4 regions of the Arthrobacter sp. K5 genome follow, and region 2 is predicted to be linked to each of the others. Evidence: predicted binding sites of a transcription regulator. Region 2 holds the regulator's gene; each other region holds the start of a gene.

Region 1 (7,044 bases), 1.6 Mb from region 2:
GTCCTCATCGGCAGTGACCTGCTGGGCGTTGGCGCGCGGTTCTCGCCGGCGCTTGCCGCCGTCGTGATCGGCCTGCTGGCCCGCGTGGTGGCCTTGAAGATGGGGGCTCCGCAGCTTGTGGTCGCCGTGCCGGCCGGTCTGATTCTCCTGCCCGGCCTCACTATATTCCGGTCGATGTATGTTCTGACCATCGAGGAGTCCGAGATCCTGCTGGGGGCGGGCGGGATGCTCAGCGCCGGTGCGATCGTGTTCGGCGTGGCCGGCGGCATTGTGCTCGGTGACACGCTGGCCCGGCCGCTCACGCGCAGCCTCGCCAGCAACGAGCGACGGCGCGCCCGCCGCCGCTAGGGCCTGCTGGATCCTGCGGCGTTAGATCTTCCGGCTTTAGATCTGGCCTATCGGCAGCTTCTTCTCAGCCTGGAACACGTCCTCGACCCGGCCCTTGGCCCAGTAGCCGGACAGCGAAACCTGGCTGCGGTCCAGGCCGCGCTCACGGAACAGCACCTCCCGCAGGCCCTTCATGTAGCCGCGCTCTCCGTGCGCGAACACGTTCACGCGCCCCTCGGGCCAGGCGGCGGTGCGCACTGCCTCCACCAGCTGGCTGCTCTCACCGGCGGGAACGTCTCCGCGCTGCAGCCAGACCAGCTCAAGTCCGGCAGGGGCAGCAATCTCCTGGACGTCCGCGTCCGAACCCACCTCGATAAAGGCGACGCCGCGGGCGTGTGCGGGAAGGGATTCGATGACGGCGGCCACCGCCGGCAGGGCGGCCTCGTCCCCGGCCAGCAGGTACCAGTCCGCGGCCGGATCGGGGTTGTAGCCGCCTCCAGGCCCCGTGAAGATGAGGGTGTCGCCCGGTTGGGCCGCGGCAGCCCAGGGACCGGCCAGGCCCTCGTCGCCGTGAACGACGAAATCAACGGCCAGTTCGCCGGTGGCCGTATCCACCCAGCGGACCGTGTAGGTCCGGGTGTGCGGCCACTGCTCGCGGGGCATGGTCTCCCGGATGGCCCAAAGGTCCAGGGGCTGGGGGTAGTCCACCCCGGGCTGCGGAAAGACGATCTTGACGTACCGGTCCACGAAGTCGTTGTTGACGTAGTCAGCAAACCCCGGACCGCCGGCGACGATCCGCACCATGTGCGCGGAAAGCTGCTCCCGGCGAAGGACGCTCAGGGTGACCTGCGGGCGGGAATTTTTCGTGGCGGTGGTGGTGGCCGGAAGGGAAGTCATGCAGGTAAGCCTAGCCTAAGTACGTTGGCGGGACCGCCGGGAGTTCCCAGTCCACAGGCCCGGTACCCTGCTCTTTCAGCAGGTCGTTCGCGTGGCTGAACGGCCGGGAGCCGAAGAACCCCCGCGAGGCGGAGAGCGGGCTGGGGTGGGCGCTGGCCACCACGGGCGTACTGCCCAGCAGGGGGCGGACGCTCTCGGCATCCTTGCCCCAGAGCACGGCGACGAGAGGCGCTGTGGTTCCCCCCGCTGTCCGGCGGCCGACGACGGCGGCAACAGCCGCCGTCGTGATCGGTTCCCAGCCCTTGCCGCGGTGGGACCCGGCAGCGCCCTCACGCACGCTCAGCACCCGGTTGAGCAGCAGGACGCCCTGGTCTGCCCAGGCGCCGAGATCGCCGTGGATCCGCGGCGGCAGGCCCAGATCCGTTTCGAGTTCCTTGTAGATGTTAACCAGGCTGCGCGGGATGGGGCGGGTGCCGGCGTCCACGGAAAAGGCCAGCCCCACAGCGTGCCCGGGGGTGGGATAGGGATCCTGGCCGACGATCAGGACCCGAACCCCGTTCAGGGGCTGCCGGAAAGCTCTGAGGACGTTCGACGCCGACGGCAGCACACGCTGCCCGGCCGCCTCCTCGCCGGCGAGGAAGGACAGGACGGACCGCAACTCGGCCTCCACTCCCGCCAGCGCGTCCGCCCAGTCGGGTGCCATCAGCTCGCCAAGGGGCAGGCCGGCCAGCTCCGCGAAGTCCGGGCCAGCCGCCATGGTGGGCTCGAGGTCGAAGAGCGGTTCAGGTTCCGTCACAGTGTCCATTCTCCCGCACGGCTGGCCCGAGCCCGCCGCAACCGTCGACGGAAGGGCGGCCCGTGCCGCCGCGCCGCAAATGACAAGGCTGTTATTCCTCCGTAACATAGGGGAGGTACTTTGACCGGATTCAGCTAAGGAGAGCGCAGTGGCCGAGCCGTTGCAGGACCATCTCACCGAGCAGGATTCAGTGCAGAATTCAGGGCACGATTCAGTGCAGGAGCACGGGTTGCGGAGCGGCTCGCTGCTGGACGGCTTCACGCCACGGGACTCGCCGCTGAGTGAGCGGGAGCAGCAGATTCTTGCCCTGGAACGGCAATGGTGGAAGTACGCCGGCGCCAAGGAGCAGGCCATCCGCGAGCTCTTTGACCTGTCCGCGACGCACTACTACCAGATCCTCAATGCCCTCATTGATACAGAGCACGCGCTGGCCCACGACCCCATGCTGGTAAAGAGATTGCGTAGACTACGTACGTCACGTCAGCGGGCCCGCACTGCCCGCCGCCTTGGATCTGACGCGTAACTGCTAGTGCCGGACTGCCGGCGAAAACCAACAAGGACGCCTGTTTACCATGACTAATTTTGCTCGGGACGAATTCGACAGGGTGCCTGAGGACTCCTCCCGGCAGGGCGTACACCGCGTTGTCTCCGCGCCGTCGCGCCCGAAGTTGTGGCCGATCCTTTCCGTGGGAATCGGGGCGCTCGCCGTCGGCCTGGTTGCTTTCCTCCTGCTGCCGCAGCTGGGCTTCCAGACCGCCACCTCGCCACAGCCCGCCGCGGCGGCCGGAACTTCCGTTTCCACTTCCACGGCGTCGGCCAGCCCCACGGCGAGGCCTTCGGGAAGTGCGGCACCCAGCGCCACCGCCTCGGCCTCGGCGTCCGCCTCCGACCCGGCGTCGCCCTCCGCGCTGGAGCCCGCCACCTCGGAAACCATTGCCCCTGCGGCGGTGGACAAGTCGCAGCCGGTCGCCATTTTTAATGGCACGCTGACTTCCGGACTGGCCGGACGTGTTGGTGCCACGGTCAAGTCCGACGGCTGGGTGCTCGGTGAGGTGGCCAACTGGCAGGGTGCTCCCCAGCAACAGTCGGTGATCTTCTACTCGGACGCTGCCCACAGGGCCAACGCCGAGGCGCTCAGTGCATTGCTGAACATCCCCACGCTGGTCGAGAGCGCGGACTTCCCGACGCCCGTTGCGGTGGTCCTGGGCCCCGGCTACGAGTAGCTGGTCCGGTTACGCCTGAATAACTATTGCCTCCGCTGCCGGCCGTCGGCCTGCGCCTGCAAGGGCCTGACTGGATACAGTTATGACAGGCTTCAAGGCGTAATTCACGGCACACACCGACGTGGGCCTTACGGAAGCAACCTGAAAGTGTGGGGATCATGGCATTGGGAACCGTGAAGTGGTTCAACGCGGACAAGGGCTACGGCTTCATCACCGTTGACGAATCGGGCGACGACGTCTTTGTGCACTGGTCGGCCATCCAGACCGACGGGTACCGGGCCCTGGATGAGGGCCAGCGGGTGGAGCTTGAAGTGGGCGAAGGCGAAAAGGGTCCGCAGGCAGAAAAGGTCCGGCCCGTCTAGTGGCACGACGCACAGGTCTCCTGGGATCCGCTGTCTGGGGCGCCGCCGTCGTGATGACGCTGGCTGCCTGCTCCGGATCCGGGGACAACGCCCGGACGGCTCCGGTGGAAGCCAGCGGCGACGGGACCCTGCGGATCGGACTGATCCTCGACAACACCGGACCCCAGGCCTTCCTGAACGCCGCCCAACTCGCTGCGGCCAAGCTCGCCGTCCAGCAGATCAACGCGGCGGGCGGACACAAGGGACGGCCCGTGGAACTGCTGCCCGAATCCACCGGTGCCGACACCGCCGCGCAGGCCCGGAAACTCGCCGATGCCAAGGCCGACGTCGTGATCGGTCCCACCGATTCCAGCCGAGCGCCGGCCGCCATTGACGTGCTGTCCAAAGCCGGGATCACGCTCATCTCTCCCGCCAACACGGCACCCGAACTCAGCAGCTACAAGAGCGGCGGCTACTACTTCCGCACGGCGGCGGCTGACATCGCGCAGGCTCCCGTGCTGGTGAAACTCGCCAAGGACGCTGGAGCCAACAGCCTCGCGGTGGTCTACGAGGACGGCAGCTACGGCCAGGCCGTGTCTGCGGCAGTGTCCGCTTCGGCCAAGGCCGGCGGGCTGGACCCCGTCACCGTCTCCGGCTTCAAAGCGGGCGAGGCACAGAAGTCCGCGGCCGCTGCCCGCGACGCGGCGCCGGACGCCGTCGTCGTCATTGCCCGGGACGGTGCGCAGGGCGCCATCGCCGAGCTCACCAACGCCGGGCTGCCGGGCAACAAACTCATCCTCGGCGACGGCGGCTTCAGGCAGTACGGGTCCGCCCTCGGATCGAAGTCGATGGAGGGAACGCGTGCCCTGGTGCCCGGGGTCTTCCCCTCGGCGCACTTCCAGGCTGAACTCGTGGCCATCGATGCGGGACTCAAGGACATGACGTTCGCCGCCGAGACCTATGACGCCGTGAACCTCGCGGCCCTGGCCGCCGCTGAGGCAGAGGACGACGCCGGTGCCTCCATCGCCGGTACCCTCATTCCCGTCTCCGGCGGCACTTCCGGCAGCCGGGCGTCCGCCTCGCCGTCCGGCCCGCGGGCCGTCTGCTCGACGTACAAGGACTGCCTTGCCGCCATCCGGGACGGAAAGGCCATCGACTACGACGGCGAGTCAGGACCTGTCCGCTTCGATGCTAACGGAGACGTCACCGCTGCCAAGTTCATGGTGTTCACCTACGGAGCCGACAACAAGGCGAAGCTCACGGGCAGCGAGGCCGCCGGCAGGTCTGCCGGCTGATCGCTGGCAGCGAATACTCCGCACGTTCGCGGGATTAACAGGCGCATCTGCTTGCACTCTCCCCGGGGGAGTGCTAATTATTGATTAGCACTCCAGCGTGCCGACTGCTAAAGGGTCGTCCGGTTCACGCCGGCACCTCCCCGGCGGCGGCGCAAGGAGCGAAAGAAACACCTGGTTGGGGTGAGATCCGGACTGTCGGGCATACAGAGGCCTGCAGAAAGGATCGTCCGTCGCGGGCACCGCAGCGAGGTTCCTTCTTAACGACTGTCCCGAAAGGACTATTGCCGTTATGGCCAAGATCATTGCATTTGATGAAGAGGCACGCCGCGGTCTTGAGCGGGGCCTGAACATCCTCGCCGACGCCGTCAAGGTCACCCTCGGCCCGCGTGGCCGCAACGTCGTCCTCGAAAAGAAGTGGGGCGCTCCCACGATCACCAACGATGGTGTTTCCATCGCCAAGGAGATCGAGCTGGACGATCCCTACGAGAAGATCGGCGCCGAGCTGGTCAAGGAAGTTGCCAAGAAGACGGATGACGTCGCTGGTGACGGCACCACCACGGCCACCGTCCTGGCCCAGGCACTGGTCAAGGAAGGCCTGCGCAACGTCGCGGCCGGCGCTGACCCGCTGTCCCTCAAGCGCGGCATCGAGAAGGCCGTTGAAGCCGTAACCGCTGAACTGCTGAACTCCGCCAAGGAAATCGAAACCAAGGAAGAGATCGCAGCCACGGCTTCCATCTCCGCCGGTGACGACGAAATCGGCGCCCTGATCGCCGAAGCCCTGGACAAGGTGGGCAAGGAAGGCGTCATCACGGTCGAGGAGTCCAACACCTTCGGCCTCGAGCTGGAGCTCACCGAAGGCATGCGCTTCGACAAGGGCTACATCTCCGCATACTTCGTCACGGACACCGAGCGCCAGGAAACGGTCCTCGAAGACCCGTACATCCTGATCGTCAACTCCAAGATCTCCAACGTCAAGGAACTGGTTGCTGTCCTCGAGAAGGTCATGCAGTCCAACAAGCCGCTGCTGATCATCGCCGAAGACATCGAGGGCGAGGCCCTGGCCACCCTGATCGTCAACAAGATCCGCGGCACCTTCAAGTCCGTCGCCGTCAAGGCTCCGGGCTTCGGTGACCGCCGCAAGGCACAGCTTGCTGACATCGCCATCCTCACCGGCGGCCAGGTCATCGCCGAGGAAGTCGGCCTCAAGCTTGAGACCGCCGGCCTCGAACTCCTGGGCAAGGCACGCAAGGTTGTTGTCACCAAGGACGAGACCACCATCGTCGAAGGTGCAGGCGACGCCGACCAGATCGCCGGCCGCGTTTCCCAGATCCGCGCCGAGATCGAAAACTCCGACTCCGACTACGACCGCGAGAAGCTGCAGGAGCGCCTGGCCAAGCTGGCCGGCGGCGTTGCAGTCATCAAGGCCGGTGCCGCCACGGAGGTTGAGCTCAAGGAGCGCAAGCACCGCATTGAGGACGCTGTCCGCAACGCAAAGGCTGCCGTCGAAGAGGGCATCGTTGCCGGTGGTGGCGTGGCCCTGATCCAGGCCGGCGCCAAGGCATTCGCCAACCTGAACCTGACCGGCGACGAAGCAACCGGCGCGAACATCGTCCGCGTTGCCATCGACGCCCCGCTGAAGCAGATCGCCTTCAACGCCGGCCTCGAGCCCGGCGTCGTGGTCGACAAGGTCCGCGGCCTGCCCGCAGGCCACGGCCTGAACGCAGCAACCGGCGAATACGTCGACCTGCTGGCTGCCGGCGTGAACGACCCCGTCAAGGTGACCCGCTCTGCCCTGCAGAACGCGGCTTCCATTGCCGGTCTGTTCCTCACCACTGAGGCCGTTGTGGCCGACAAGCCGGAGAAGAACGCCCCGGCCGTCGGCGGCGGCGACGAGATGGGCGGCATGGGCGGCTTCTAGCCACCCGCTGCTCCTAGCGTCTAAAAGTGCGGCCCCCTCCACCGAGGGGGCCGCACTTTTTTGTGTGCGGGTTTTGTCTGCGCATTTTTTGTCTGTCCAGTCTGGCAGGATGGTTCGGTGACGATTACTGCAGCAGCCGACGGTTCGGCATTGGGAAACCCGGGTCCCGCAGGCTGGGCCTGGTACGTGAACGACGACTGCTGGCGGGCCGGCGGCTGGCCGCACGGCACCAACAACCAGGGTGAGC
Region 2 (7,044 bases):
CACGCGGGCCCTTCGCGCCATGATGTCGGAGACACCGCTGGATCCGGACTTCTTCACGCCGTGGCAGAACCCCAAGAACCTCGCGACGTCGATCTCGGGCACCAACGTCATTACCGTGGACGTTTCCGCCGATGCCTTCAACAGCAACCTCGACGCGGACATGGCCCAGCGGGCCATCCAGCAACTGGTATACACCGCAACCGCCGCGGGGGCCAGTTCTGGCCTGATTGACGCCGGCCAGCAGATCGAGGTAGTGATCCTGGTGGACGGGCACACCGATTACCTGGCCTTCAAGCACGTCAAGCTCGGTGCCCCCACGTCGCGCAGTGCCGGAATGGTGGCGCCGGTGTGGATCATCGATCCGCAGCAGGGCACCGAAGTCAGCGACGGCCGGGTCAAGATCTCCGGACGAAGCACCGTCCCCAACGGCAAACTCCACTGGCGCATCCTCAAGGTCCAGGACAACGGCGACAAGGAAAGCTACCTGATTGGGGAGGCCACGGCGGCCTCGGATCCGGCCGCCTCCGGAGTCTTCGGCATCACGGTCAATCTCGCGCCCGGCAACTACGAGGTGCGGGTCTCCCAGATCGACCCGGGCAAGCCTGAAGACGAACTCAACGTGGACACGCGCGGGTTCACCGTTCGCTAAGTCCCCCAGTGCACTGGGCTTACCGGTCGCTAGCGCGTTCGCTGGTTGAGGCTACCAGCGGCCCAGGACGTCGCTTGCTACCACGACGCCGGCCGGTCCCGCCGTCGATGACCGCAGGACGTGCGGACCCAACAGTGCCGTGACCGCCCCGGCACTGCACAGCCGGGTGACCTCCCGGGGACTGATGCCCCCTTCGGGACCAACGATGAGGAGGATCTCTCCGGAGTCGGCCGCCTCCTGGCGCTCCTCCGACCACTTGCAGAGGACCCGCCGCAGCGGCGTCACTGCATCTTCGTGCAGGATCACGGCAAGGCCGGCTTCCGCCACGGTCTTTGCCAGGGCCTGGGTGTCGACGGCGGGACGCACCTCAGGGATCCAGGCGCGGCGCGCCTGCTTAGCAGCCGCAGCCACGGTGGACTGCCATTTCCCGTGCGCCTTGGCCGCCCGGTCACCCTTCCACCTGACGATGGACCGTTCGGACTGCCAGGGAATCACGGCGTCGATCCCCAACTCGGTGGCTGTTTCGATCGCGAGTTCATCCCGGTCACCCTTGGCGAGGGCCTGGACCAGGACCAGGCGCACGTCCGGCCGCGGTTCCACGCTGACGGAGGTGCATTCGACCGTCAGCTCGGCGGGGGCGGCACCGGTCACCGTTCCAGTGATGCGTTTGCCGGCGCCGTCGGCCAGGTCCACCTGCTCCCCCACCGCCAGGCGCTTGACGGTCACCGCGTGCCGGGCCTCGGCGCCGTCGAGGACGAACAGAGAACCGGGAACCGTGCCGTCCAGCGCGCCGGCCGGGGTGAAGAATACGGGGTTGCTCACCGCTACAGGTTACCGAGGCGGTCCCGCAGTTTGGCGAAGACGCCGCCGCTGGCTGCAAGCTTGCCCTCGGAGAACTGCTCGCCGCGGAGCTTGGCCAGCTGCCGGAGCAGGTCCTCCTGGGCGGGGTCGAGCTTGGACGGGGTTTCCACCTGCAGGTGGACCTTGAGGTCGCCGCGGCCGTAGCCCCGCAGGTGGGTGACGCCGAGGCCGCGGAGGGTGATGATCTCGCCGGACTGCGTGCCCGCCTTGACGTCGATCTCCTGCTTGCCATCGAAGGTTTCAAGGCTCAGTTCCGTGCCAAGGGCAGCGGCGGTCATCGGAATGTTCAGGGTCGCGTGGAGGTCGTCGCCCTCGCGGACGTAAGTGGCATCGTTGTTGACCCGGATTTCCACGTAAAGGTCGCCGGACGGGCCGCCCGCGGGGCCGGCCTCACCCTGCCCGGAGAGCTGGATCCGCGTTCCGGTGGCCACACCGGCCGGAACCTTGATGGTCAGGGAACGGCGGCTGCGGATGCGGCCCTGGCCGCTGCATTCGTTGCAGGGGTCCTTGATGACCGTGCCGAAGCCCTCGCATGAGCCGCAGGGGGCGGCGGTCATGACCTGGCCGAGGATGGAACGGACCGCCCGCTGAACCTGTCCGCTGCCGCCGCAGATGTCGCAGCGCTCGGGATGCGTGCCCGGCTGGCAGCAGGAGCCTTCACAGGTGGGGCAGGTGACGGCCGTGTCCACTTCCAGCTTCTTGTTGACGCCGAAAACGGCATCGCGCAGGTCGATCCGGACGCTGATGAGCGCGTCCTGGCCGCGGCGGACGCGGGACGCGGGCCCGGAGGTCCCGCCCGCGCCAAAGAAGGTGTCGAAGATGTCCTGGAACGCGAAGCCTTGGCCGGCGTAACCGCCGCCGCCGAAGCCGTTGTCGGTGCCGTTCTCGTTACCGGTCGTGTCGTAGACCCTGCGCTTCTGCGGATCGGACAACACTTCATAGGCGTGGGTGACGGCCTTGAACCGTTCGGCTGCGTCTTCCCCGGAGTTGACGTCCGGGTGAAGCGAGCGGGCCAGCTTGCGGTAGGCCTTTTTGATCTCCTCGCCGGTGGCTTCCGGGGAGACTCCAAGAACGTCGTAGTGGCTGCTCAAAGTTCGTATCTCTTCCTGGTTGTACTGCCTGTGGTCAAAGGATGTCCGGGGCGTGCGGTCACGGGCCCAGAATCCTCGAAAGGTAGCGGGCCACGGCGCGCACGGCGGCCATGGTGGTGGGATAGTCCATCCGGGTGGGGCCAAGGATGCCCACCTTGGCGCTGGCGTCGGGGCCGTAGCCGGTGGCCACCACCGACGCCTCGGCCAGCCCGTCGTAGGGGTTTTCGCGGCCGATGCTGACGGCCACGCCCCGGGGGTCCTGCGCCATGTCGCTTAGGAGCCGCAGCATCACAACCTGCTCCTCGAGGGCTTCCAACACGGGTCCGATGCTGAGCGGGAAGTCCACGTTGGACCGCGCCAGGTTGGCCGTTCCGGCCAGGACCATCCGGTCCTCCCGGCTGTTGTGGGCGAGGCCCTCCAGTCCCTTGCCGAGGGCCATCGCAACGGGGCGCTCGGCCGGCGTGCAGCCGGCCACGACGGCGGCCAGGTGCTGGGGCAGGATGGCCACCGGCGTGCCGGCCACGCCGGTCAGGAACCGGGTGCGCAGGGAGGCGAGCGTGTCGTCGGACAGGTCCTGTCCGGCGTCGACGACGCGCTGGTCCACCTTGCCGGAGTCGGCGATCAGAACGATCAGCACCTTCCGCGGCGCCAGCAGCACGAATTCAATGTGCCGGACCACGGCGCGGCTCAGGTGCGGGTACTGCACGACGGCGACCTGGTTGGTCAGTTGGGACAGGAGCCGGGCCGTCCGGTCCAGCACGTCATCGAGGTCCTCCGACCCCTCCAAGAGGGTCTGGATGGCGCGCTTCTCCGCCGGGGAGAGCGGCTTGACCGCCGAGATCTGGTCGACGAACAGGCGGTAACCCTTGTCCGTGGGAATCCTGCCGGCGCTGGTGTGCGGGGCCGTAATCAGGCCCTCGTCCTCCAGCGCCGCCATGTCGTTCCGGATGGTGGCGCTGGAAACGCCCAGGTGGTGCCGTTCCACCAGGGCTTTGGAGCCGACAGGTTCGCGGGAATGGACATAGTCCTCCACGATGGCGCGCAGCACCTCTAGCTTCCGTGGTTCGCTCACAGTCCACCTCCTTTTGGCCATACCCGCGCCGGGCGTTAATCCTGCCCGCAACGCTGTGGTTAGCACTCGACATGCCTAAGTGCTAACAAGTCTAATATGAGTCGCCGCGTTGTTAGCATTGGTACCGCTCCGGGCGAAATTCCGGGCGCCTGTCCCCCGGCGGCATGTCCGCGGCCGGAGCGGCTCCTTCCGAGTGCAGAGCGGTGAACGAATGCAGTACCAGACCTGGGGCGCGCAGGAGATCGCAGCGCCCGCCAAGAACAGCCTGCCCGAGGTCCCGGTGGAGCGCGGCATGGTGCTCGAGGACGTCCAGTCCGGCTGGGTGGGCGCAGTAACCCGTGTGGAGAAGTCCGGCGGCATGCACCTGGTGGCGCTCGAAGACCGCCGCGGAAAGTCACGGTCCTTCAAGCTGGGCTTCGGATTCCTCCTGGAGGGGCAGCCGATCCGCCTGATGCCCCCGGCCCCCAAAGCCAAGCCCGCAGGGCAGGGCACCGCGCGGACGGCGTCGGGTTCAGTCCGGGTGGAAGGGCAGCGCGCGCAGGTCGCCAAAGCTAGCCGGATCTGGGTTGAAGGCAAGCATGATGCTGAACTCGTGGAAAAAGTCTGGGGCGACGACCTCCGGGTGGAGGGCATCGTCGTCGAGCCCCTCCATGGCATCGACGACCTGGCGGCGGCAGTTGCCTCCTTCCGTCCCGGTCACGGCCGCCGGCTTGGCGTTCTGGTGGACCACCTGGTCCCGGATTCCAAGGAGTCCAGGATCGCCGACGCCGTGATGGCGTCCCCCGGCGCCGCCGGGAACGTGCTGATCGTGGGCCACCCGTACGTCGACGTCTGGCAGGCGATCCGGCCATCGGTTCTGGGCATTCCGCAGTGGCCGGTGGTGCCGCGCGGCACGGACTGGAAAACCGGTATCCTCACGGCTTTCGGCTGGCCGCACGAGACGAAGGAAGACATTGGCCTCGGTTGGCAGAGACTCCTTGGCGCCGTGCGCACCTACGCCGACCTTGAGCCTGCCCTGCTGGGCCGGGTGGAAGAAGTCATCGATTTCCTCACTGTTCCATAGATCCGATCCCGCGAATCGGCGTTGGGCCCGCGATTGCCCGTACGGGCCGGTATCCTTGGTACGGCGCCACCGCACCGCGGCCCCGGCGCCTCCAACGCACTATCGCACCAACGCAAGCTAAAGGAAGACACCGTGGCAGAAGACGCTCGCGACCGCAGGGACACACAGTCCGGCCAGGACCTGCCCCAGTACCATGGGGTTCCGGCCAATGCGCTTCCGCTGACCGCCAGCGAGGACCGGCAGTGGGCCACCCTGGCGCACTTCGGGGGCATCCTCGGCTGTGTTCCGGCACTGCTGATTTACCTCATCTTCCGCGACCGCGGCCCGTTCACCGCGCAGGAGTCCAAGGAAGCCCTCAACTTCACCCTGCCGCCGACGATTGCAGCCTTCGTGGCCAACCTCCTGGTGCTACTTCCCGTCGTCGGCAATCTGTTCGCCGTCGTGGCCACGCTCATCTGGATTGCGCTGACCTGCTTCGCGGTGTCCGCGGGCGTCCACGTCAACAAGGGCCAGCCGCACCGGTACCAGTACAACCTCCGCTGGATTAAGTAAGCGCACAAGACAGCGGCCCCAGACCTGTTCGGTTCTGGGGCCGCTGTTGTTAAGCCTTGCGCCGGTGGCGCCTCCGGGAGCTTCAGTCCGGCAGGATCCTGCGGACCACGGCGTCGGCCAGCAGCCGGCCCTTCAGCGTAAGAACCAGGCGGCCCCTGAAGGCATCCTCGGGAACCACAAGGCCCTCGGCGATCAGCCCGGCCACGGCCTTCCGGCCCGAGGGTGAGAGCGCAGCGGTTTCCAGCCCGGAGGATAGGCGGGCTTCCAGCATGACCTTTTCGACGCTCCGGGTTTCCGCGTCGAGGGTCTCCCGACCTGCCGCCGGCGAGGCGCCTGAGGCAAGCCGGCCGGCATACGCGGTGGGGTGCTTGACGTTCCACCAGCGCACCCCGCCCACATGCGAGTGCGCGCCGGGTCCGATGCCCCACCAGTCATCCCCGCGCCAGTAGGCGAGGTTGTGACGGCACGCCTGCTGCGGCGTCGCGGACCAGTTGCTGACCTCGTACCAGTGCAGGCCGGCGTCGGAAATCATCCGGTCGGCGAGTTCATATTTGTCGGCATGGTCGTCGTCGTCGATGCCCGGAACTTCGCCACGGCGGATCTGGGCGGCGAGCTTGGTGCCGTCCTCCACAATCAATGCGTAGGCGCTGATGTGGTCCGGCCGGTACGAGAGTGCGGTCTCCAGGGAGTAACGCCAGTCGTCCAGTGACTCGCCGGGCGTGCCGTAGATGAGGTCCAGGCTGACGGCGAGTCCGGCGTCGCGCGCCCACTGCACCACGAGCGGGACTCGGCTCGGAGTGTGGGTGCGGTCGAGGACCTTCAGCACGTGCGGCACGGCGGACTGCATGCCGAAGGAGACCCGTGTGAAGCCCGCGTCCGCGAGCAGCTGCAGAGACTCCGGCGTGACGGAATCCGGGTTGGCTTCCGTGGTCACCTCGGCACCGGGTTCGATCCCCCACGTGTCTATGGCGGCACGGAGGATTCGAGCCAGATCCTCGGCCGGCAGGAGCGTGGGCGTGCCGCCGCCGAAGAAGACGGTGCTCAGCTTGCGGGCAGGCAGGCCCGACTCCCCAAGGACCCGCGCGGCAAAGTCCACCTCCGAGATGGCGGTGGAGGCGTAGGCGTCCTGGGACGCGCCGCCGCCAAGCTCGGTTGCGGTGTAGGTGTTGAAGTCGCAGTAACCGCAGCGCACCGCGCAAAACGGGATGTGCACGTAGAGCCCGAAGGCCCGGTTGGCTGCCCCGCTGGCCGCCTGCTCCGGCAGGAGGCCATCCGACGGCGCGGGGTCACCCAGGGGAAGAACGCTAGGCATGCGTGCGGCCTCCGGAGATTGCAGCCACGGTTTTCACCACTACTTCTTGGCCTTGTCCTTGGATTCGTCGGTGGTCAGGGCGGCGATGAAGGCTTCCTGCGGCACTTCCACGCGCCCCACCATCTTCATGCGCTTCTTGCCTTCCTTCTGCTTTTCCAGCAGTTTGCGCTTACGGGAGATGTCACCGCCGTAGCACTTGGCCAGAACGTCCTTGCGGATGGCGCGGATGGACTCGCGGGCGATGATCCTGGACCCGATGGCCGCCTGGATGGGCACCTCGAACTGCTGGCGCGGGATAAGTTCGCGCAGCTTGCCGGTCATCATTACGCCGTAGGCATAGGCCTTGTCCTTGTGGGTGATGGCGCTGAAGGCGTCCACCTGTTCGCCCTGGAGCAGGATGTCCACCTTGACAAGGTCGGCGACCTGTTCGCCGTCGGCCTTCCA
Region 3 (7,044 bases), 2.3 Mb from region 2:
CTCTTCCATGGCTTCCAGCTGGCTCTGAGCCCGGATTTGGGCGACATCCTGGAAGGGGCCACCGCAACGTCTGCGAGCTGCAGCTTCGCCGTGACACCACAGGGCCTCATCACCCTCAGCATCCGCGGCAAAAACCTCTTCCGGGACCAGCTCCGCACGGAGCAGCCTGCCGACGCGCTGTGGCTCGAAGCCGCCCGCGGCGGCCACGTCCTGGTCATCAGCGGGGACAACCTCATCATCACACCCAATGGCCTCGACCTCCGCCACGCCGCTGCCCAGGGCACACTGGTCATCGGCACCGTCCCCGTCCACGCATAGGCCGTGAACTGCTGCCCGGTCCTGCACTGTGGACACCCGGCGCTCCTTCTCCTTCCCGCGGTGGAATAACGCCCCCGGCAACCACTATTTTTTCCGGATCGAAGACAGCCACTGCTTGTCCGGACCGAAGCTCTTCGGCTTGAACCCTGCAGGCCGGAAAACTAAGGTCACTCCACGAGCGGTGGCGGGCCGAAGAGGAATTCGTTGGCGTGGGACACGGCCTTGCGGAATGCGTCGTTGCGGAGGGCCACCAGGTGCTCGAAGTCGTCAACGCCGGGTTCAAGGAACCCGGTGAACCCTGGTCGGAGCATCCAGATGTCCCCTGCCGGTGGCAGGTAGAACACGCCAAAGGAACGGTGCTGGCTGTCCTCTTTGTCGGTCCAGATGGGGACCACGGCGAGGGCGGCACCGGTGGCGGGGTTGATCCATTGTGCGCGGGGCAGTGGCTCCTCGTGGGCCTCGGGGTCCAGGAACGGTGCTGTGCCCTTGCCCCAGCGCTGCTCGAACCGCTCGTGGAAGGCCGGGATCAGGTGTGAGTCGTAGCGGCGCCAGTCGCTCATCGTGGTGGTTCTCCTCTGGGGTCTGGTGCATGTGCGGTTACGCCCACGGTCCGCTCTCCCACCTGACCGGAGTGGCGCGAAATGGCGGTTCCCGGCGCCGGACCATCCGGACCGGAATGACCTGCGGGCGGCCGTTCCGCCTTTCTGCCCGTGGGCGCGCCCCCTGAGCGTCCGCTTCAGGATGTTCCTGAGGCCCGGTCGCCCTGGCGGGTGGAACAGATTTCCTGGTGCGGGCGGCTTCACGGTCATAGGCGCGGCGGCGCTGGGGGTCCCGGAGCACGGAGAACGCCTGCATGATGAGCTGCAGTTCGGCGGGCGCGGACTCACCGCCGGCGACATCGGGGTGGTGCCGGCGCATGAGGGCGCGGTAGGCGCGGGCGATTTCCCGTGACGTTGCGTCAGCGGAAACGTGCAGGACTGCGTAGTGGTCCGGGACAGGTCTGGTCATCATGAAGCCTGTTGCTGCTGGCAGGATTCTTTTGCGTATTGCGGTTGCAGTGGCAGCAGTAGGGGGCAGGCCTCCGGTCCCGCGCCTGGACGCGGGATTCCGGATGCCGCCCCTTCGCGTGCATCGAAGCGTTATGTTCCGATCTGTTGCTGCTGGCCTTTGCTTTCGATTTCGATCTTCCGCGGCTTTGCCTGTTCGGCAACGGGGATCCGCAGTGTCAGCACACCGACGTCGTAGCTGGCCTTGATGTTCTCGGTGTCCAGCGTGTCGCCAAGGATGAGCTGGCGGCTGAAGACGCCGCGCGGCCGCTCGGAGACCACCAGCTCGACGTTGGGCTGGGTGGCGTCCCGGCGCTCTGCCCGGACGGTAAGGACGTTCCGTTCAACGTTCAGATCCACGGCGTCGGGCGAAATCCCGGGCAGGTCAAACGCCACCACGAATTCCCCGTCCTCCTGCCACGCGTCCATTGGCATGGCCGCCGGACGGGCTGCTGTTCCGAAGACCTGCTGCGTGAGCCGGTCCAGCTCACGGAACGGGTCAGTACGGATAAGCATCATTTCCCACTCCCTTCAGCATCTAGATTCCATGGCTACCCACCGCCGGGTATCTGTGACAGTGGATATAGATTTCTTATAGCACTGGTGACAAACTGGTGCAAGAGGACGATCCATGGAAATTGACGGGAAACTCATGGCAAACCAACGCAGCAGCGGGCGCCGGCTGTACGCCATTTCAGTGGTGGCGGAACTGCTGGGGACGGGCCAGCAGAACATCCGGCTCTATGAGCGCCGCGGCCTGCTCACCCCGAAACGAACAGAGGGAGGCACCCGCCAGTACAGTGAATCCGACCTCGCGGTCCTCCGCCGCATCGGAGAACTCCTCGATGAGGGGCTCAACCTGGCGGGCGTGGCCAAGGTGCTGGAACTGGAAATGGACAACACCCGGCTCCGGCGCCAACTAAAGCGCGCCCGCACCTCCCGCCCGATCAAGGACAACGACAACAGTGACGGCGTATAAGGCAAGCAGGGGCAGGGACGGCCGGCGTACAGCCGACGGGCGCCGGCGAAGCTTCTCCAGCACGAACGCCCGAACGGCCCGGGGCTCCGGCCCCGGACGGACCGCCGGGCGGGAAGGTCAGCGACCCGCCGGCGACGGCAGAGCTCCCGCCCGGCATTCCGGCTCACTGTTCCGTGCAGAAGCGTTCCGTTCAGCGGCCAAGGATTCGAACCCGGAGCGGATAGATGACACCGTCCCGGGATTCGTCCCTGGCGGCCGCGGCTTCCATGCTCGCGCACCGGCGGGCAGCCATCTTATGGGTCTGGCTTCGGCCCGGGAGCTGAACGTCTGTCTCTAGGACAGTCCTGCGATCCCGGGTTGCTTCCAGGACGGTTCCCGTCCTGGAAGGTTCCGGCTGAGCAGCTCCAGCAGTTCACCCTGGTCCAGGCCGGTGGCCTCACTGACCTCGGCAAGGGTGGCATCTCCGGTGCGCAGCAATGCCGTGGCGGACTCCCTAAGGGTCCGGCATGCCACGTCCAGCGTGGCTTCGGCGGTTGCTATGACTGCAGCCAGCGCCCTCAGCCCCTGGAGCTCCGGATTCATCTCGTATCACCGCCCTTTCATCTGGATCCACACCGGACTGGGAGTCCGGTGCGCTGTTCAGGTGTGCACCCGGTGGGGATCGAACCCACGACCCGAGGATTAAAAGTCCCCTGCTCTTCCAGCTGAGCTACGGGTGCCCGCCGCCCTGAGCAATATCCGTCGCCTTCTCTCCCTCTCCTCATCAGGATCTATATCACCAACCATAGATTTAGTAGCACTTCCACGCCGCAGGCGCAAGATTTTTTGGGCATAAGAGCCCCCGGAAACTCTTGCACGGGGCGGCGGCCGGTGCTATTTAAATCTATGTCAGCGGATGCAGATCCGGTCGAAGATGATCAAGGAGGCATGTCATGTTGATGCTCGATCCGTTCCGTCAGCTGGACCGCCTCGCCGAACAGGTGCTGGGCACCGTGGCCCATCCCGCCGCCATGCCGATGGACGCGTGGCGGGAAGGTGAGGAATACGTCATTGCTCTCGACCTGCCCGGAGTCGAGGTCGATTCCATTGACCTGGGCGTTGACAGGAACGTCCTGACTGTCCGCGCCGAACGGAAGGACCCGGTCGGCGAAGGCACCGAGATGGTGGCAGCAGAACGCCCCCGCGGGGTCTTCAGCCGACAGCTCATCCTGGGGGACGCCATGGAGACGGAGAACATCAAGGCAGGCTACGACGCCGGCGTTCTGACCCTGCGCATTCCCGTGGCCGCCCAGGCCGCACCGCGAAAGATCGAAATCGAAACCAAGGGAGGCCAGCAGCCCCAGATCAACGCGGCTTAACAGACCGGCACGGGACGCCCGTTACACGCTAACGCTGCCTCATCGGGCGGTAGGCATTCAGAAATGCAACGCCACCGCGCCTTGTAGCGCACATGCAGCAGCAGCGCACGGGCTGTCCTAAACCGGCGGTCCCAGGTCGCGCGAGCGGCCGGGGACCGTTCCATTGGTGTCCGGCCGCAGGCGGCCGGGGACCACACAGGGATCGCCGCCCCTGTTGACCCAACCATTTCCGGCTTCACGACTGCCGACCAATGTTCCAGGAAGGGGGTGACAGCGGTGAATGATGAGGGCCGGCCGGTTGCCTACACAGCCCTGGCGAGGGGGACGCCGGTTATCTCCCGCTCCGGACGGGCGTTTGGAACGCTGGAGCGGGTCCTGGATGACAGAGGGGACATTTTCCACGGCATCGTCGTCGCCACCGGGGCGGGCCCGAGGTTCGTGCCCCGGGACTCGATTGAGCGGATGACAACCACGCAGATCCGTTGCGCCCTCACCGACGAACAAGCCGCGGAACTGCCACCGGCCACGTCTGACCGGCGCACCAGGACCAAACCATGGTTCGCCCGGAGGGTCCAGTGACGGTCAAGCCCCTCCGTTGGCGGCCATGCCAGGAAAAGTTCCTTTCCAAACAGAAGAAGTGGAGGTGTGCAGGGCTATGCCGGATCGTTCCCCGGTTGTTGATCAAAAGACCGAAGCTGATGGCCGGCCGGGTAGCGGGGCCGGTGCGGGTGCGGTTCCCTGGCGGACGGAGGGTCTGCCGGGTGGTGAGAGCGGCGCAGGCTCCCCAAAGGGTTCCAGGGGCTGGGGAGCCTGGCAGAAGTGGGCACTGTGGGCCACCCTGCTATACGTTGCTGTCTTTGCCGCGCTCTCGATTCAGGATCAGTCAGCCCGTCCCCAGCCCGTACCATACACAGAATTCAAGGCACAGGTGGCGTCCAACAACGTCTCCGAAATCTTCGCCCGGGGAAACACGATTGAGGGAACCCTGAGGCAGGAACGGCCCCTGCCCGGAGCGACAGCCAATTATCAGCAATTCACCACCGAGCGGCCGGCCTTCGCTGCCGATGACCTTCTCGGCGTTCTGGAGCGAAACAAGGTCGCAGTGCGCGCCACCCCTGCTATCCAGGAACGGGGACTGCTGCTCAACCTGCTGCTCTCCGTGGCGCCCATAGGGCTGCTCGTCCTGTTCTACCTGTGGCTGCTCAAGCGGCAATCCGGGCTGTTCGGCATGGGGGGAGGGAAGAAATTCCAGCCGGTGGACCCTGGGAAGATCCGGGTGACCTTCAAGGACGTGGCCGGTATCGATGAAGTCGAGGCCGAGATCTCCGAGGTCGTTGACTACCTGAAAGCACCCGACAAGTACCGGTTGATTGGAGCCAAACCACCAAAGGGCGTTCTGCTGAGCGGCCCGCCCGGAACAGGAAAAACACTGCTGGCCCGGGCGACGGCGGGAGAAGCCGGGGTCCCGTTCTTCCACGCCAGTTCCTCCGAATTCGTCGAAATGATCGTCGGGGTGGGAGCCAGCAGGGTCCGCGAACTCTTCCAGGCCGCCCGCGATGCGGCGCCGTCGATCATCTTCATCGACGAGATCGACGCGATCGGGCGGAAACGCAGCGGTTCCCTTGCCGTGGGCGGCCACGATGAACGGGAACAAACCCTGAACCAGATCCTGACCGAAATGGACGGGTTCTCCTCCTCCGAAGGCGTCGTCGTCCTCGCCGCCACCAACAGACCGGACGTCCTGGACCCGGCCCTGCTGCGCCCGGGCCGTTTTGACCGCTCCATCACCGTCCACGCCCCGGACCAGAAAGGCCGGGCACAAATCCTGCAGGTCCACTCCCGGACCGTCCGTCTGGGACAGGACACCGACCTCGACGCCCTGAGCCGGATCACCCCGGGCATGACAGGGGCCGAACTTGCAAACCTCATCAACGAAGCGGCCTTGCTCGCCGTCAAACGTGAACATTCCGCCGTCAGTCACCGGGACCTGCTCGACGCGCTCGAGAAGGTGCAGCTTGGCACCGTCCGCAACGTCGTCATGCCCGCGGAGGAGCGCCGGAGAACAGCCTTCCACGAGTCCGGGCACGCCCTGCTGGGCATGCTGGAGCCAGGAGCGGACCCGGTACGGAAAATCTCCATCATCCCCCGCGGCCGGTCCCTCGGGGTGACCCTGTCCACTCCCGACACGGACAGGTACGGCTACGACGAGCACTACCTTAAGGGCAGAATCGTGGGTGCCCTGGGTGGGATGGCCGCCGAGGAACTCGTCTTCGGCGTCGTCACCACCGGCGCGGAAAGCGACCTTGAAACCAGCACCCACCTGGCCCGCATGATGGTCGGGCGCTGGGGCATGTCCGAACGGATCGGCCCGGTCCAGGTCCTTCCGGAAGAAGGTGATCCACGCACCGCCGGTGTCTCCGAGGGCATGCTCGACGCCGTGGCCGATGAAGTCAGAACCTTGGTGGCCGAGTGTTACCAGCGCGCGCGCACCCTTTTGCAGGACAACCGGCGGCGGCTGGACTCTCTGGCGGAACGGCTCCTGGAAGCGGAGACCTTGGATGAACAGGAGATCTACGCTGCCGCGGGCATCGAACGGACCGGAACACCCGACGGAGCGGAACCGCGCCGGCACATGCCGGATGCGGGTCTGCCGGCCAGTGGGCCTGGTACGCAAGGATCCGGCGCCGGTGCTGCAGCAAGACAATCGTGAGGTCCAGGTCCCAGGAGGAATGAATACCAGGCTCCTGAACTTGCCCTGGCCGCCCGATGAATCCCTTGTCACCATTTGACGCCAGTGCTATTAAATCTGTGCCAACTGATGTAGATCCTTGGGAAATCGCATCGGGACGATTCCCGAAATGGAACTAGATTTGAGGAGAGAACCATGACAATCCAGTACATGGACGACGGTTTTGCCCCCCACGTGGACCGGGGAATCACCACGGCAAGGAGCCGCCTGGAGCCCAGCCGTCTGAGCCGGGATCAGGGCGGGGAGACCGAGAAGCATTCCCGGGCGATGGTCGAACACATCCTCGCCCTCGAACCCGAACGGGTGCCGGCCGTCACCGCCGAACTCTTTACGGAAGCCATCGCTATTGCCAACGCTGTCCGGAAAGCCCAGGGACGAGGACCGGTTACCTCTTTCCGGGCCAGGGACTTCTGGGAAATCCTCAAAGACCTCATCGACAGCGTTCTTGAAAAATGACCCCGGTGACATGACGCCGGGTATACCCGTTACCGGAAGGAGTGGTTCGTGTGGTGAAGATCGCCGTGGTGGTCGGCAGTACCCGGCCGGGGCGCCGAAGCAGGCAGGTGGCAGACTGGGTGATGGCCAGGGCAACCT
Region 4 (7,044 bases), 770 kb from region 2:
AGCCACACGTGGTAGGTGACGACCATGAGCACCGCGAGGGCGCGAAGGCCCTGGACCTCAGGCCGGTAGCCCGGCTTGCCCTTCAGGCGGGCAGCCCGCGGTTCATGGTTTTGTCCCCCTGCCGGCTCCTCGCGCGGCATGCTTCTCATCGGGTCAGTCGATCTCGCTTCTGGCACAGATAACCCCTCAAACGGCAGCACAAAGTACCCATGTTACCGATTCGTGACATTCGAGACGAATCAAACGCCCGGGGTGTGATCCGCGTCTCAGCAGGGCGGATACCTGTTTCATGGGCACTATAGAGTCGGCCCCTAGGGGATTTAGCGGCGTGGGATTGGAGAACCCGGTGATTGTGCAGATGCGCATTTGCGTTCCGGCCGAACTGACAACTCTCGTGGCTGACCTGTGCCAGCAGCAGGCCGGCACGGCCGAGGTTGCCCTGCATACGGGCGCCTCGATCCTTCCCAAAGGCGACGTGTTTGTGGTGCACGTTGCCCGGGAATCGGTGGAGGAGCTGATGGAGAAGCTCCGCGCCCTGAAGATTGAGAGTCTCGGTTCGGTTGCCCTTACAGCTCCGGACCTGGTTCTCTCCGACAGGGCCGACAAGGCTGAGGAAACGGCGCCCGGGGAAGGCGCCGACACGGTGATCTGGGACGAGGTGTCGCGGCAGACCGGTGAAGAGTCCCGGCTCAGCTGGACTTTCCTGTCGTTCCTTGTGCTTGCCACCCTGCTCGCGGCCATCGGCATAGTCACCGACTCCACCATCGCCATCGTCGGTGCCATGGCCGTGGGGCCGGAGTTCGGGCCCCTGGCGGCGCTGGCTGTGGCTGTGGTGCGGGGAAACTGGAGTCTCGGCGGGCGCGCGGCGCTTGCCCTCGGTGTGGGCTTCCCTATCGCGATGCTCAGCACCGCGCTGATTACGTGGCTTGCGCTGCCCGCGGACCTCTTTCCGCGTGACGTGCTGGACCGTGCCCCGGCGGCCGAGTTCATCTACCACCCGGGACCGTTTTCGCTGATCGTGGCTGTCCTCGCCGGCGCCGCCGGGATGCTTTCCGTGATCAGCGGGCGCTCGGCCGCCCTGATCGGCGTCTTTATTTCGGTGACCACCGTGCCCGCGGCCGGCTTTGTTGCCGTGGCGCTGGTCCTAGGCGAGTTCAGCAAGGCGGCCGGCTCTGCCCTGCAGCTGCTGGTGAACCTCGGCGGCATCGTGGCCGCCGCCGTCGCGGTCCTGTACTTTTACCGGCTGGTCACCAAACGGCTTCCCGACGGCGTCGCGCTGCGGCTGCGCGGCCAGGCCATTCGCGCCCGGAGGTAGAGGGCGCTTAACGCCGGACGCAGGAAGCGCAAAGGAGGCCCGGCCAGCAACAGCTGGACCGGGCCTCCTTGTGAAACCGCGGGAGCGGGCAGCAGCCTAGTGGCTGTGGCCTGCGTGCTCGTTTTCCTCGGCGGGCTTCTCGGCCACGAGGGTCTCGGTGGTGAGCACCAGCGCAGCGATGGAGGCTGCGTTGCGCAGGGCGGCGCGGGTGACCTTGACGGGGTCGATGACGCCGGCCGCGATCAGGTCCTCGTACTCGCCGGACTTGGCGTTGAAGCCGTGGTGGACGGCGGATTCCGCAACCTTGGCAGCGACGACATAGCCGTCAAAGCCTGCGTTCTGGGCGATCCAGCGCAGCGGCTGGACCAGTGCACGGCGGACGATGCCGACGGCAGCAGCCGCGTCACCCTCGAGTGCCGTGACAGCCGGGTCCTCGTCGAGTGCCTTCAGTGCGTGGATCAGGGCGGAACCGCCACCGGCCACGATGCCTTCTTCGAGGGCGGCGCGGGTGGAGGACACTGCATCTTCGATACGGTGCTTCTTTTCCTTCAGCTCAACCTCGGTGGCTGCGCCGACCTTGATCACGCCGATGCCGCCGGCCAGCTTGGCCAGGCGTTCCTGCAGCTTTTCCCGGTCCCAGTCGGAGTCGGTGCGGGTCAGCTCGGCGCGCAGCTGGGCAACGCGTGCTGCGACGTCCTCGGCCGAACCAGCGCCGTCAACGATGGTGGTGTTGTCCTTGGTCACCGTGATGCGCCGGGCGGTACCCAGCACCTCGAGGCCCACGGAGTCCAGGCTCAGGCCCAGCTCAGGGGACACCACCTGGGCGCCGGTCAGCGTGGCGATGTCCTGCAGCATGGCCTTGCGGCGGTCGCCGAAGCCCGGAGCCTTGACGGCAACCACGTTCAGGGTGCCGCGGATGCGGTTGACGATCAGCGTGGACAGAGCCTCGCCGTCGACGTCCTCGGCGATGATGAACAGCGGCTTGGAGCTCTGCAGCGCCTTCTCCAGCAGCGGCAGGAATTCCTGCACCGAGGAGATCTTGCCCTGGTTGATCAGGATGAGGGCGTCCTCGAGGACGGCTTCCTGGCGCTCGGTGTCGGTGATGAAGTACGGGGACAGGTAGCCCTTGTCGAACTGCATGCCTTCGGTGAGAACCAGTTCGGTCTGCGTGGTGGAGGATTCCTCGATGGTGATCACACCATCCTTGCCCACCTTGCCGAATGCCTCGGCGAGCAGCTCGCCCACCTCGTCGCTCTGGGCGGAGATGGCGGCAACGTTGGCCACCTGGGTGCCCTCGACGGGACGGGCGTTCTCCAGCAGGCGTGCTGCGACGGCCTCGACGGAGACCTCGATGCCGCGCTTGATCTGGCCCGGAGCGGCGCCGGCAGCAACGTTGCGCAGGCCTTCCTTGACCAGTGCCTGGGCGAGCACGGTAGCTGTGGTGGTGCCGTCACCGGCGACGTCGTTCGTCTTGGTGGCGACTTCCTTGGCCAGCTGGGCGCCAAGGTTCTCGTACGGGTCGTCCAGCTCGATTTCCCGGGCGATGGTTACGCCGTCGTTCGTGATGGTGGGGGCGCCCCACTTCTTGTCCAGCACGACGTTGCGGCCGCGGGGACCAAGCGTCACCTTAACCGTGTTGGCGAGCTTGTCGATGCCGGCTTCAAGCGACCGGCGGGCAGCGTCGTTAAACGCAAGCTGCTTTGCCATGGTTTGTCCTTTCAAGACAGAACCCCGCGCAGCCGCCCGGTCAGACAGAAATCAGACGCGGACGGCGGCACGGGGATCCAAAGAGTTACTTAACGACGATCGCCAGAACGTCGCGGGCGGAGAGCACGAGGTACTCGGTGCCGCCGGTCTTGACTTCAGTTCCGCCGTACTTGGAGTAGATGACAACGTCGCCAACGGCTACGTCGACCGGTACGCGGTTGCCGTCTTCGAAGCGGCCGGGGCCTACTGCAACAACTTCGCCTTCCTGCGGCTTCTCCTGGGCGGAGTCCGGGATGACCAGGCCGGAAGCCGTGGTCTGCTCGGCTTCGAGCGGGCGGACAACAATACGATCCTCAAGAGGCTTAATAGAGACCGACACTCGGACCTCTCCTTTTCGTCAAAATTCATGGACATTAAAACTGTTGCGCCATGGCGGCAGACCGTCGTCGCGGTGCCGGCAGCAGCCAGGCTGGCAGCTCTTCGTGTGTTAGCACCCTCCTAGGGAGAGTGCTAATGATGACTCTATGTAAGGGGTTAGCACTCGGTCAAGGCGAGTGCCAGAAATTCATCCGTCGTAACCCGCGGGACGCCTTGGATCAGCGCCCGGCCAGGTCGTCGAAGCCCAGGTCCTCGCCGCCGTCAGCGTCGTCGTCCCCCGCTTTCCGCTGTGCGCGGACAAGCACGACGGCGGCCGCCGCCGCAGCCACGACCGACACGATGAGCACCACGATGCCGCCCACACGCGCGCCCAGGTACAGGTCCCGGATCTGCCGGGCTTCCTCGGTGGCGTCGCTGATGTTCTTGCCGCCAACGGAGTAGACGGTGGCATTGAAGGAGTCCAGCAGGAAGATGATCACCAGCAGGACAAGACAGACGACGGCCACCACTGCTCCGGCGATCAGCGCGGGGCGTGCATACCGGACCAGGCGGCTATGCTGCGCCGGGCCGGAGTTGGTGCTTTCGGGCTGATCGGGGGTGGGCGTTTCGCTGGATTCCATTCAGACCACCCTAGCGGGAAGAGCTTGGGGCGGCCGCTCCACTAGGCTTGATCCCATGTCTGAAGCACCGCAGGACCAGATCGCCCCGCTCCTCACGGAAGAAGGATGGGAGCTGCTGGCCTCGCTCGGACCCTACCGGGAGGACCGCTCCTTCGCCCTCAACTCGAGCCTCCGCAAGGCCGGCCACTCCCCCGAACTCGTGTCCGCGGTCCTGACGCAGTCACGGCTCCGGACCAGGGCGGAGGCCAAGTTCGGCGAGTTCGCCCGGCAGATGCTGTTCACCCAGGCCGGCCTGGAGCAGGCCACGCGCCTCAACGTCGCGGCCCGGCACGCCCAGCGCTTTGCCCAGGCGGGCATCCGCCACGTGGCCGACCTGGGCTGCGGCCTCGGCGCGGACGCCATGGCGCTGGCGTCCCTGGACATCGCCGTGACCGCTGTGGAGGTCGACGAGACCACCGCCGCGTGCGCCACGATTAACCTCATTCCGTTTCCGCACGCCACGGTGGTCCATTCGGACGCGACTTCCGTGGCGCTGGAGGACGGGGCGGGCGTCTGGCTGGACCCCGCCCGGCGCACCACCACCACGTCCGGCACCAAGCGGATCTGGGACCCCGAGGCTTTCTCTCCGCCGCTGTCCTTCGTGGAGTCGCTGGCGGCCGCGGGGCGCGCCGTCGGCGTCAAAATGGGGCCCGGCATGCCGCACGAGTCGGTGCCTGGCGGCTGCGAGGCGCAGTGGGTCTCGGTGGGCGGCGACGTCACGGAAGTCACGCTGTGGTTCAACGCTGTGGCCCGTCCCGGAATTCGGCGGGCCGCCCTGGTGATCGGCGCAGGGGGGGCCGCGGAGCTCACCAGCGGGGACGGTTTCGACGCCGGACCCGTGGCCCCCGTGGGGCCGGTGGAGGGCTTCCTGTACGAGCCGGACGGCGCCGTCATCCGTGCCGGGCTCGTGGCCGACCTGGCCCTCGACCTGGGCGGCCACCTCGTGGACGAGCACATCGCCTACATCTGCGCCCCGGAGCTTGTGGACACGCCGTATGCCCGGGCCTACCGGGTCCTGGAGGTCATGCCGTACAACGTCAGGGCGCTCAAGGCCTGGGTCCGGGAGAACGGCGTCGGCGTGCTGGACATCAAGAAGCGCGGCACGTCGGTGACACCTGAGGAGCTGCGCAAGCAGCTGCTGCCCGGGAGCAAGGGCGGCGGTAAAGCCGGCGGCAAGGCCGCGGGCAAAAAGACAGCCACCCTGGTCCTCACCCGGATCGGGGAAGAGCGAGTGGCTGTCTCCGTGGAGCCCGTTTAATCACTGGCTCATCACTGGGCCCCTCAGTTACTGGGCGCGGACGAACGCCTCGGCATCCCGGACCTGCTCCTCGGTGGGGCGGATTCCCGTGTACAGCACAAACTGCTCCAGCGCCTGGATGGTGGCCACCTCGGCCCCGGTGATGACCTGCTTGCCGGTCCCCCGGGCCGCCTTGATGAGCGGCGTTTCCGCCGGCAGGGCCACGACGTCGAAGACCACTTTGGCTGCCTCTATCGTTTCGGCGGGGAAGGACAGTGCGTCGGCCTCCGGCCCCCCGGCCATTCCCACGGGCGTGACGTTGATGACCATGTCGGCGGTGGCATCCGGGCCGGCGCCCAGGTCCGCCCGCCAGGCAAAGCCGTAGAGGTCGGCGAGCGCACGGCCGGCTGCCTCGTTGCGGGCGATGATGGTCACGTCCTTGAACCCCGCGTCGCGCAAGGCCGCGGCTGTTGCCTTGGCCATGCCGCCGGCGCCCTTGAGCAGCACCGAGGACTCCGCCGGCACGGCGTTGCGCTGCAGCAGCTGCTCGATCGCCGTGTAGTCCGTGTTGTACGCCGTCAGCCGCCCGCCGTCATTGACGATGGTGTTGACGGAATCGATGGCCTTGGCGGACGGGTCCATGGCGTCCACCAGGGCGATCACGTCCTCCTTGTAGGGCATGGAGACGGCGCAGCCCCGGATCCCCAGGCCGCGGACGCCCGCGATCGCCTGGGCCAGGTCGGTGGGCGCGAAGGCCTTGTAGATCCAGTTCAGGCCCAGCTGGTCGTACAGGTAGTTGTGGAAGCGGGTCCCGTTGTTGCTCGGCCGGGCCGAGAGGGAGATGCACAGGGTCATGTCTTTGTTCAGTATCGGCACTCCTCCATTAAACGGCGGCACTGCCTTTGTTACCTGCAGCCCGGTGTTATCGGCAGACTGTTGTTATTTTGCAGCCGGTTGCTGTTTGCAGCCGGTTCCGGGTCGGTGGGGTCCGACGGCGGCCGGCAGCTTTCCGGGGGCGGTGGCCTTGCCTGCCAGGACGGCCAGCAGCGCCTTGTACGCTCCGGGTGTCCGGCCGTAGAGGGCGATCTTCGTGGGCGCGGCGGACTGCGCCAAGGGCCACGGCGCGTCCAGGGCCACCGCAACATCGCCCCTGGCAGGGCTGCCGCCGTAGCCGATCAGGGTGACCAGCGGACCCGTCCCCAGGGTGATCCCCGCGTCCTTGGCGGCAGCGGCAAACCGGGCCCGGTCCACTGGCGTGCCCCCTGCCACGCGCACGTGGCCGCGCACGGTAGCGCCCTTGCACCGGCCGGAGACCACCGTGATGGCCCGTGCCGAAATTTTCGCGGAAAGCGCCTCGCCGCTCCCCGGCGCCGCCGGAGGCTTCGGCTGTGCCGTCCGTCCCCGCCAGATCATCATGGTGACCACCCGGCGGGCCGCTTCCTCGAGTCGCGAGAGCGGGAGCTTCCCCTCGGTGACAGCCCGGACGACGGCGGCATGCGCGGCGGGGGCATCAGCCGGCATCAGCAGCAGGTCCGCCCCGGCCTCCAGCGCGGCCGGGGCTGCTGAGCCGCGGGGATAACGGCCGGCCACCGCGCCCATGTTGAGCCCGTCCGTGACCGCCACGCCCTTGAAGCCCAGGCCGCGGAGCGCCTTGTAGGTTGCCTTCGAGATGGACGCGGGCACCCCCGGGTCCAGGGCCCGTGCCGCGATGTGTCCGGTCATGATCATGGGGGTTCCTGCCTTGACGG

Evidence for each region. The regulator HrcA, encoded in region 2, represses chaperone genes, less so after heat shock. The targets are predictions, from matches to a motif close to TTNGCACTCGNNNNNNNCGAGTGCNAA.
Region 1: a site for HrcA is predicted at 4,964-4,990, ahead of groL (chaperonin GroEL). Genes of this name have one in related genera too.
Region 3: a site for HrcA is predicted at 3,137-3,163, ahead of ABRP34_RS14030 (Hsp20/alpha crystallin family protein). Genes of this name have one in related genera too.
Region 4: a site for HrcA is predicted at 3,557-3,583, ahead of groES (co-chaperone GroES). Genes of this name have one in related genera too.

The regions. Positions count from the first base shown of each region.
Region 1 is NZ_CP159279.1:4,084,837-4,091,880, forward strand. Features, by position in the region: gene ABRP34_RS18625 (threonine/serine exporter family protein) at 1-348, shown strand, start outside; gene ABRP34_RS18630 (siderophore-interacting protein) at 385-1,224, opposite strand; gene ABRP34_RS18635 (uracil-DNA glycosylase) at 1,235-2,029, opposite strand; gene ABRP34_RS18640 (DUF3263 domain-containing protein) at 2,235-2,543, shown strand; gene ABRP34_RS18645 (LytR C-terminal domain-containing protein) at 2,593-3,243, shown strand; gene ABRP34_RS18650 (cold-shock protein) at 3,402-3,605, shown strand; gene ABRP34_RS18655 (ABC transporter substrate-binding protein) at 3,605-4,879, shown strand; gene groL (chaperonin GroEL) at 5,169-6,797, shown strand; gene ABRP34_RS18665 (ribonuclease HI family protein) at 6,915-7,044, shown strand, end outside.
Region 2 is NZ_CP159279.1:801,598-808,641, forward strand. Features, by position in the region: gene ABRP34_RS03485 (GerMN domain-containing protein) at 1-649, shown strand, start outside; gene ABRP34_RS03490 (16S rRNA (uracil(1498)-N(3))-methyltransferase) at 701-1,471, opposite strand; gene dnaJ (molecular chaperone DnaJ) at 1,474-2,601, opposite strand; gene hrcA (heat-inducible transcriptional repressor HrcA) at 2,660-3,673, opposite strand; gene ABRP34_RS03505 (DUF3097 domain-containing protein) at 3,885-4,736, shown strand; gene ABRP34_RS03510 (DUF4870 domain-containing protein) at 4,869-5,288, shown strand; gene hemW (radical SAM family heme chaperone HemW) at 5,371-6,600, opposite strand; gene lepA (translation elongation factor 4) at 6,640-7,044, opposite strand, start outside.
Region 3 is NZ_CP159279.1:3,099,797-3,106,840, reverse strand. Features, by position in the region: gene ABRP34_RS14065 (hypothetical protein) at 1-318, shown strand, start outside; gene ABRP34_RS14060 (hypothetical protein) at 486-878, opposite strand; gene ABRP34_RS14055 (J domain-containing protein) at 916-1,329, opposite strand; gene ABRP34_RS14050 (Hsp20 family protein) at 1,458-1,880, opposite strand; gene ABRP34_RS14045 (MerR family transcriptional regulator) at 2,017-2,343, shown strand; gene ABRP34_RS14040 (hypothetical protein) at 2,677-2,925, opposite strand; tRNA gene ABRP34_RS14035 (tRNA-Lys) at 2,990-3,062, opposite strand; gene ABRP34_RS14030 (Hsp20/alpha crystallin family protein) at 3,276-3,701, shown strand; gene ABRP34_RS14025 (hypothetical protein) at 3,969-4,280, shown strand; gene ftsH (ATP-dependent zinc metalloprotease FtsH) at 4,306-6,411, shown strand; gene ABRP34_RS14015 (hypothetical protein) at 6,586-6,906, shown strand; gene ABRP34_RS14010 (NAD(P)H-dependent oxidoreductase) at 6,957-7,044, shown strand, end outside.
Region 4 is NZ_CP159279.1:1,569,048-1,576,091, forward strand. Features, by position in the region: gene ABRP34_RS07015 (acyltransferase family protein) at 1-140, opposite strand, end outside; gene ABRP34_RS07020 (DUF389 domain-containing protein) at 290-1,315, shown strand; gene groL (chaperonin GroEL) at 1,412-3,022, opposite strand; gene groES (co-chaperone GroES) at 3,108-3,401, opposite strand; gene ABRP34_RS07035 (hypothetical protein) at 3,619-4,020, opposite strand; gene ABRP34_RS07040 (class I SAM-dependent methyltransferase) at 4,076-5,317, shown strand; gene ABRP34_RS07045 (shikimate 5-dehydrogenase) at 5,345-6,151, opposite strand; gene ABRP34_RS07050 (glycoside hydrolase family 3 N-terminal domain-containing protein) at 6,236-7,044, opposite strand, start outside.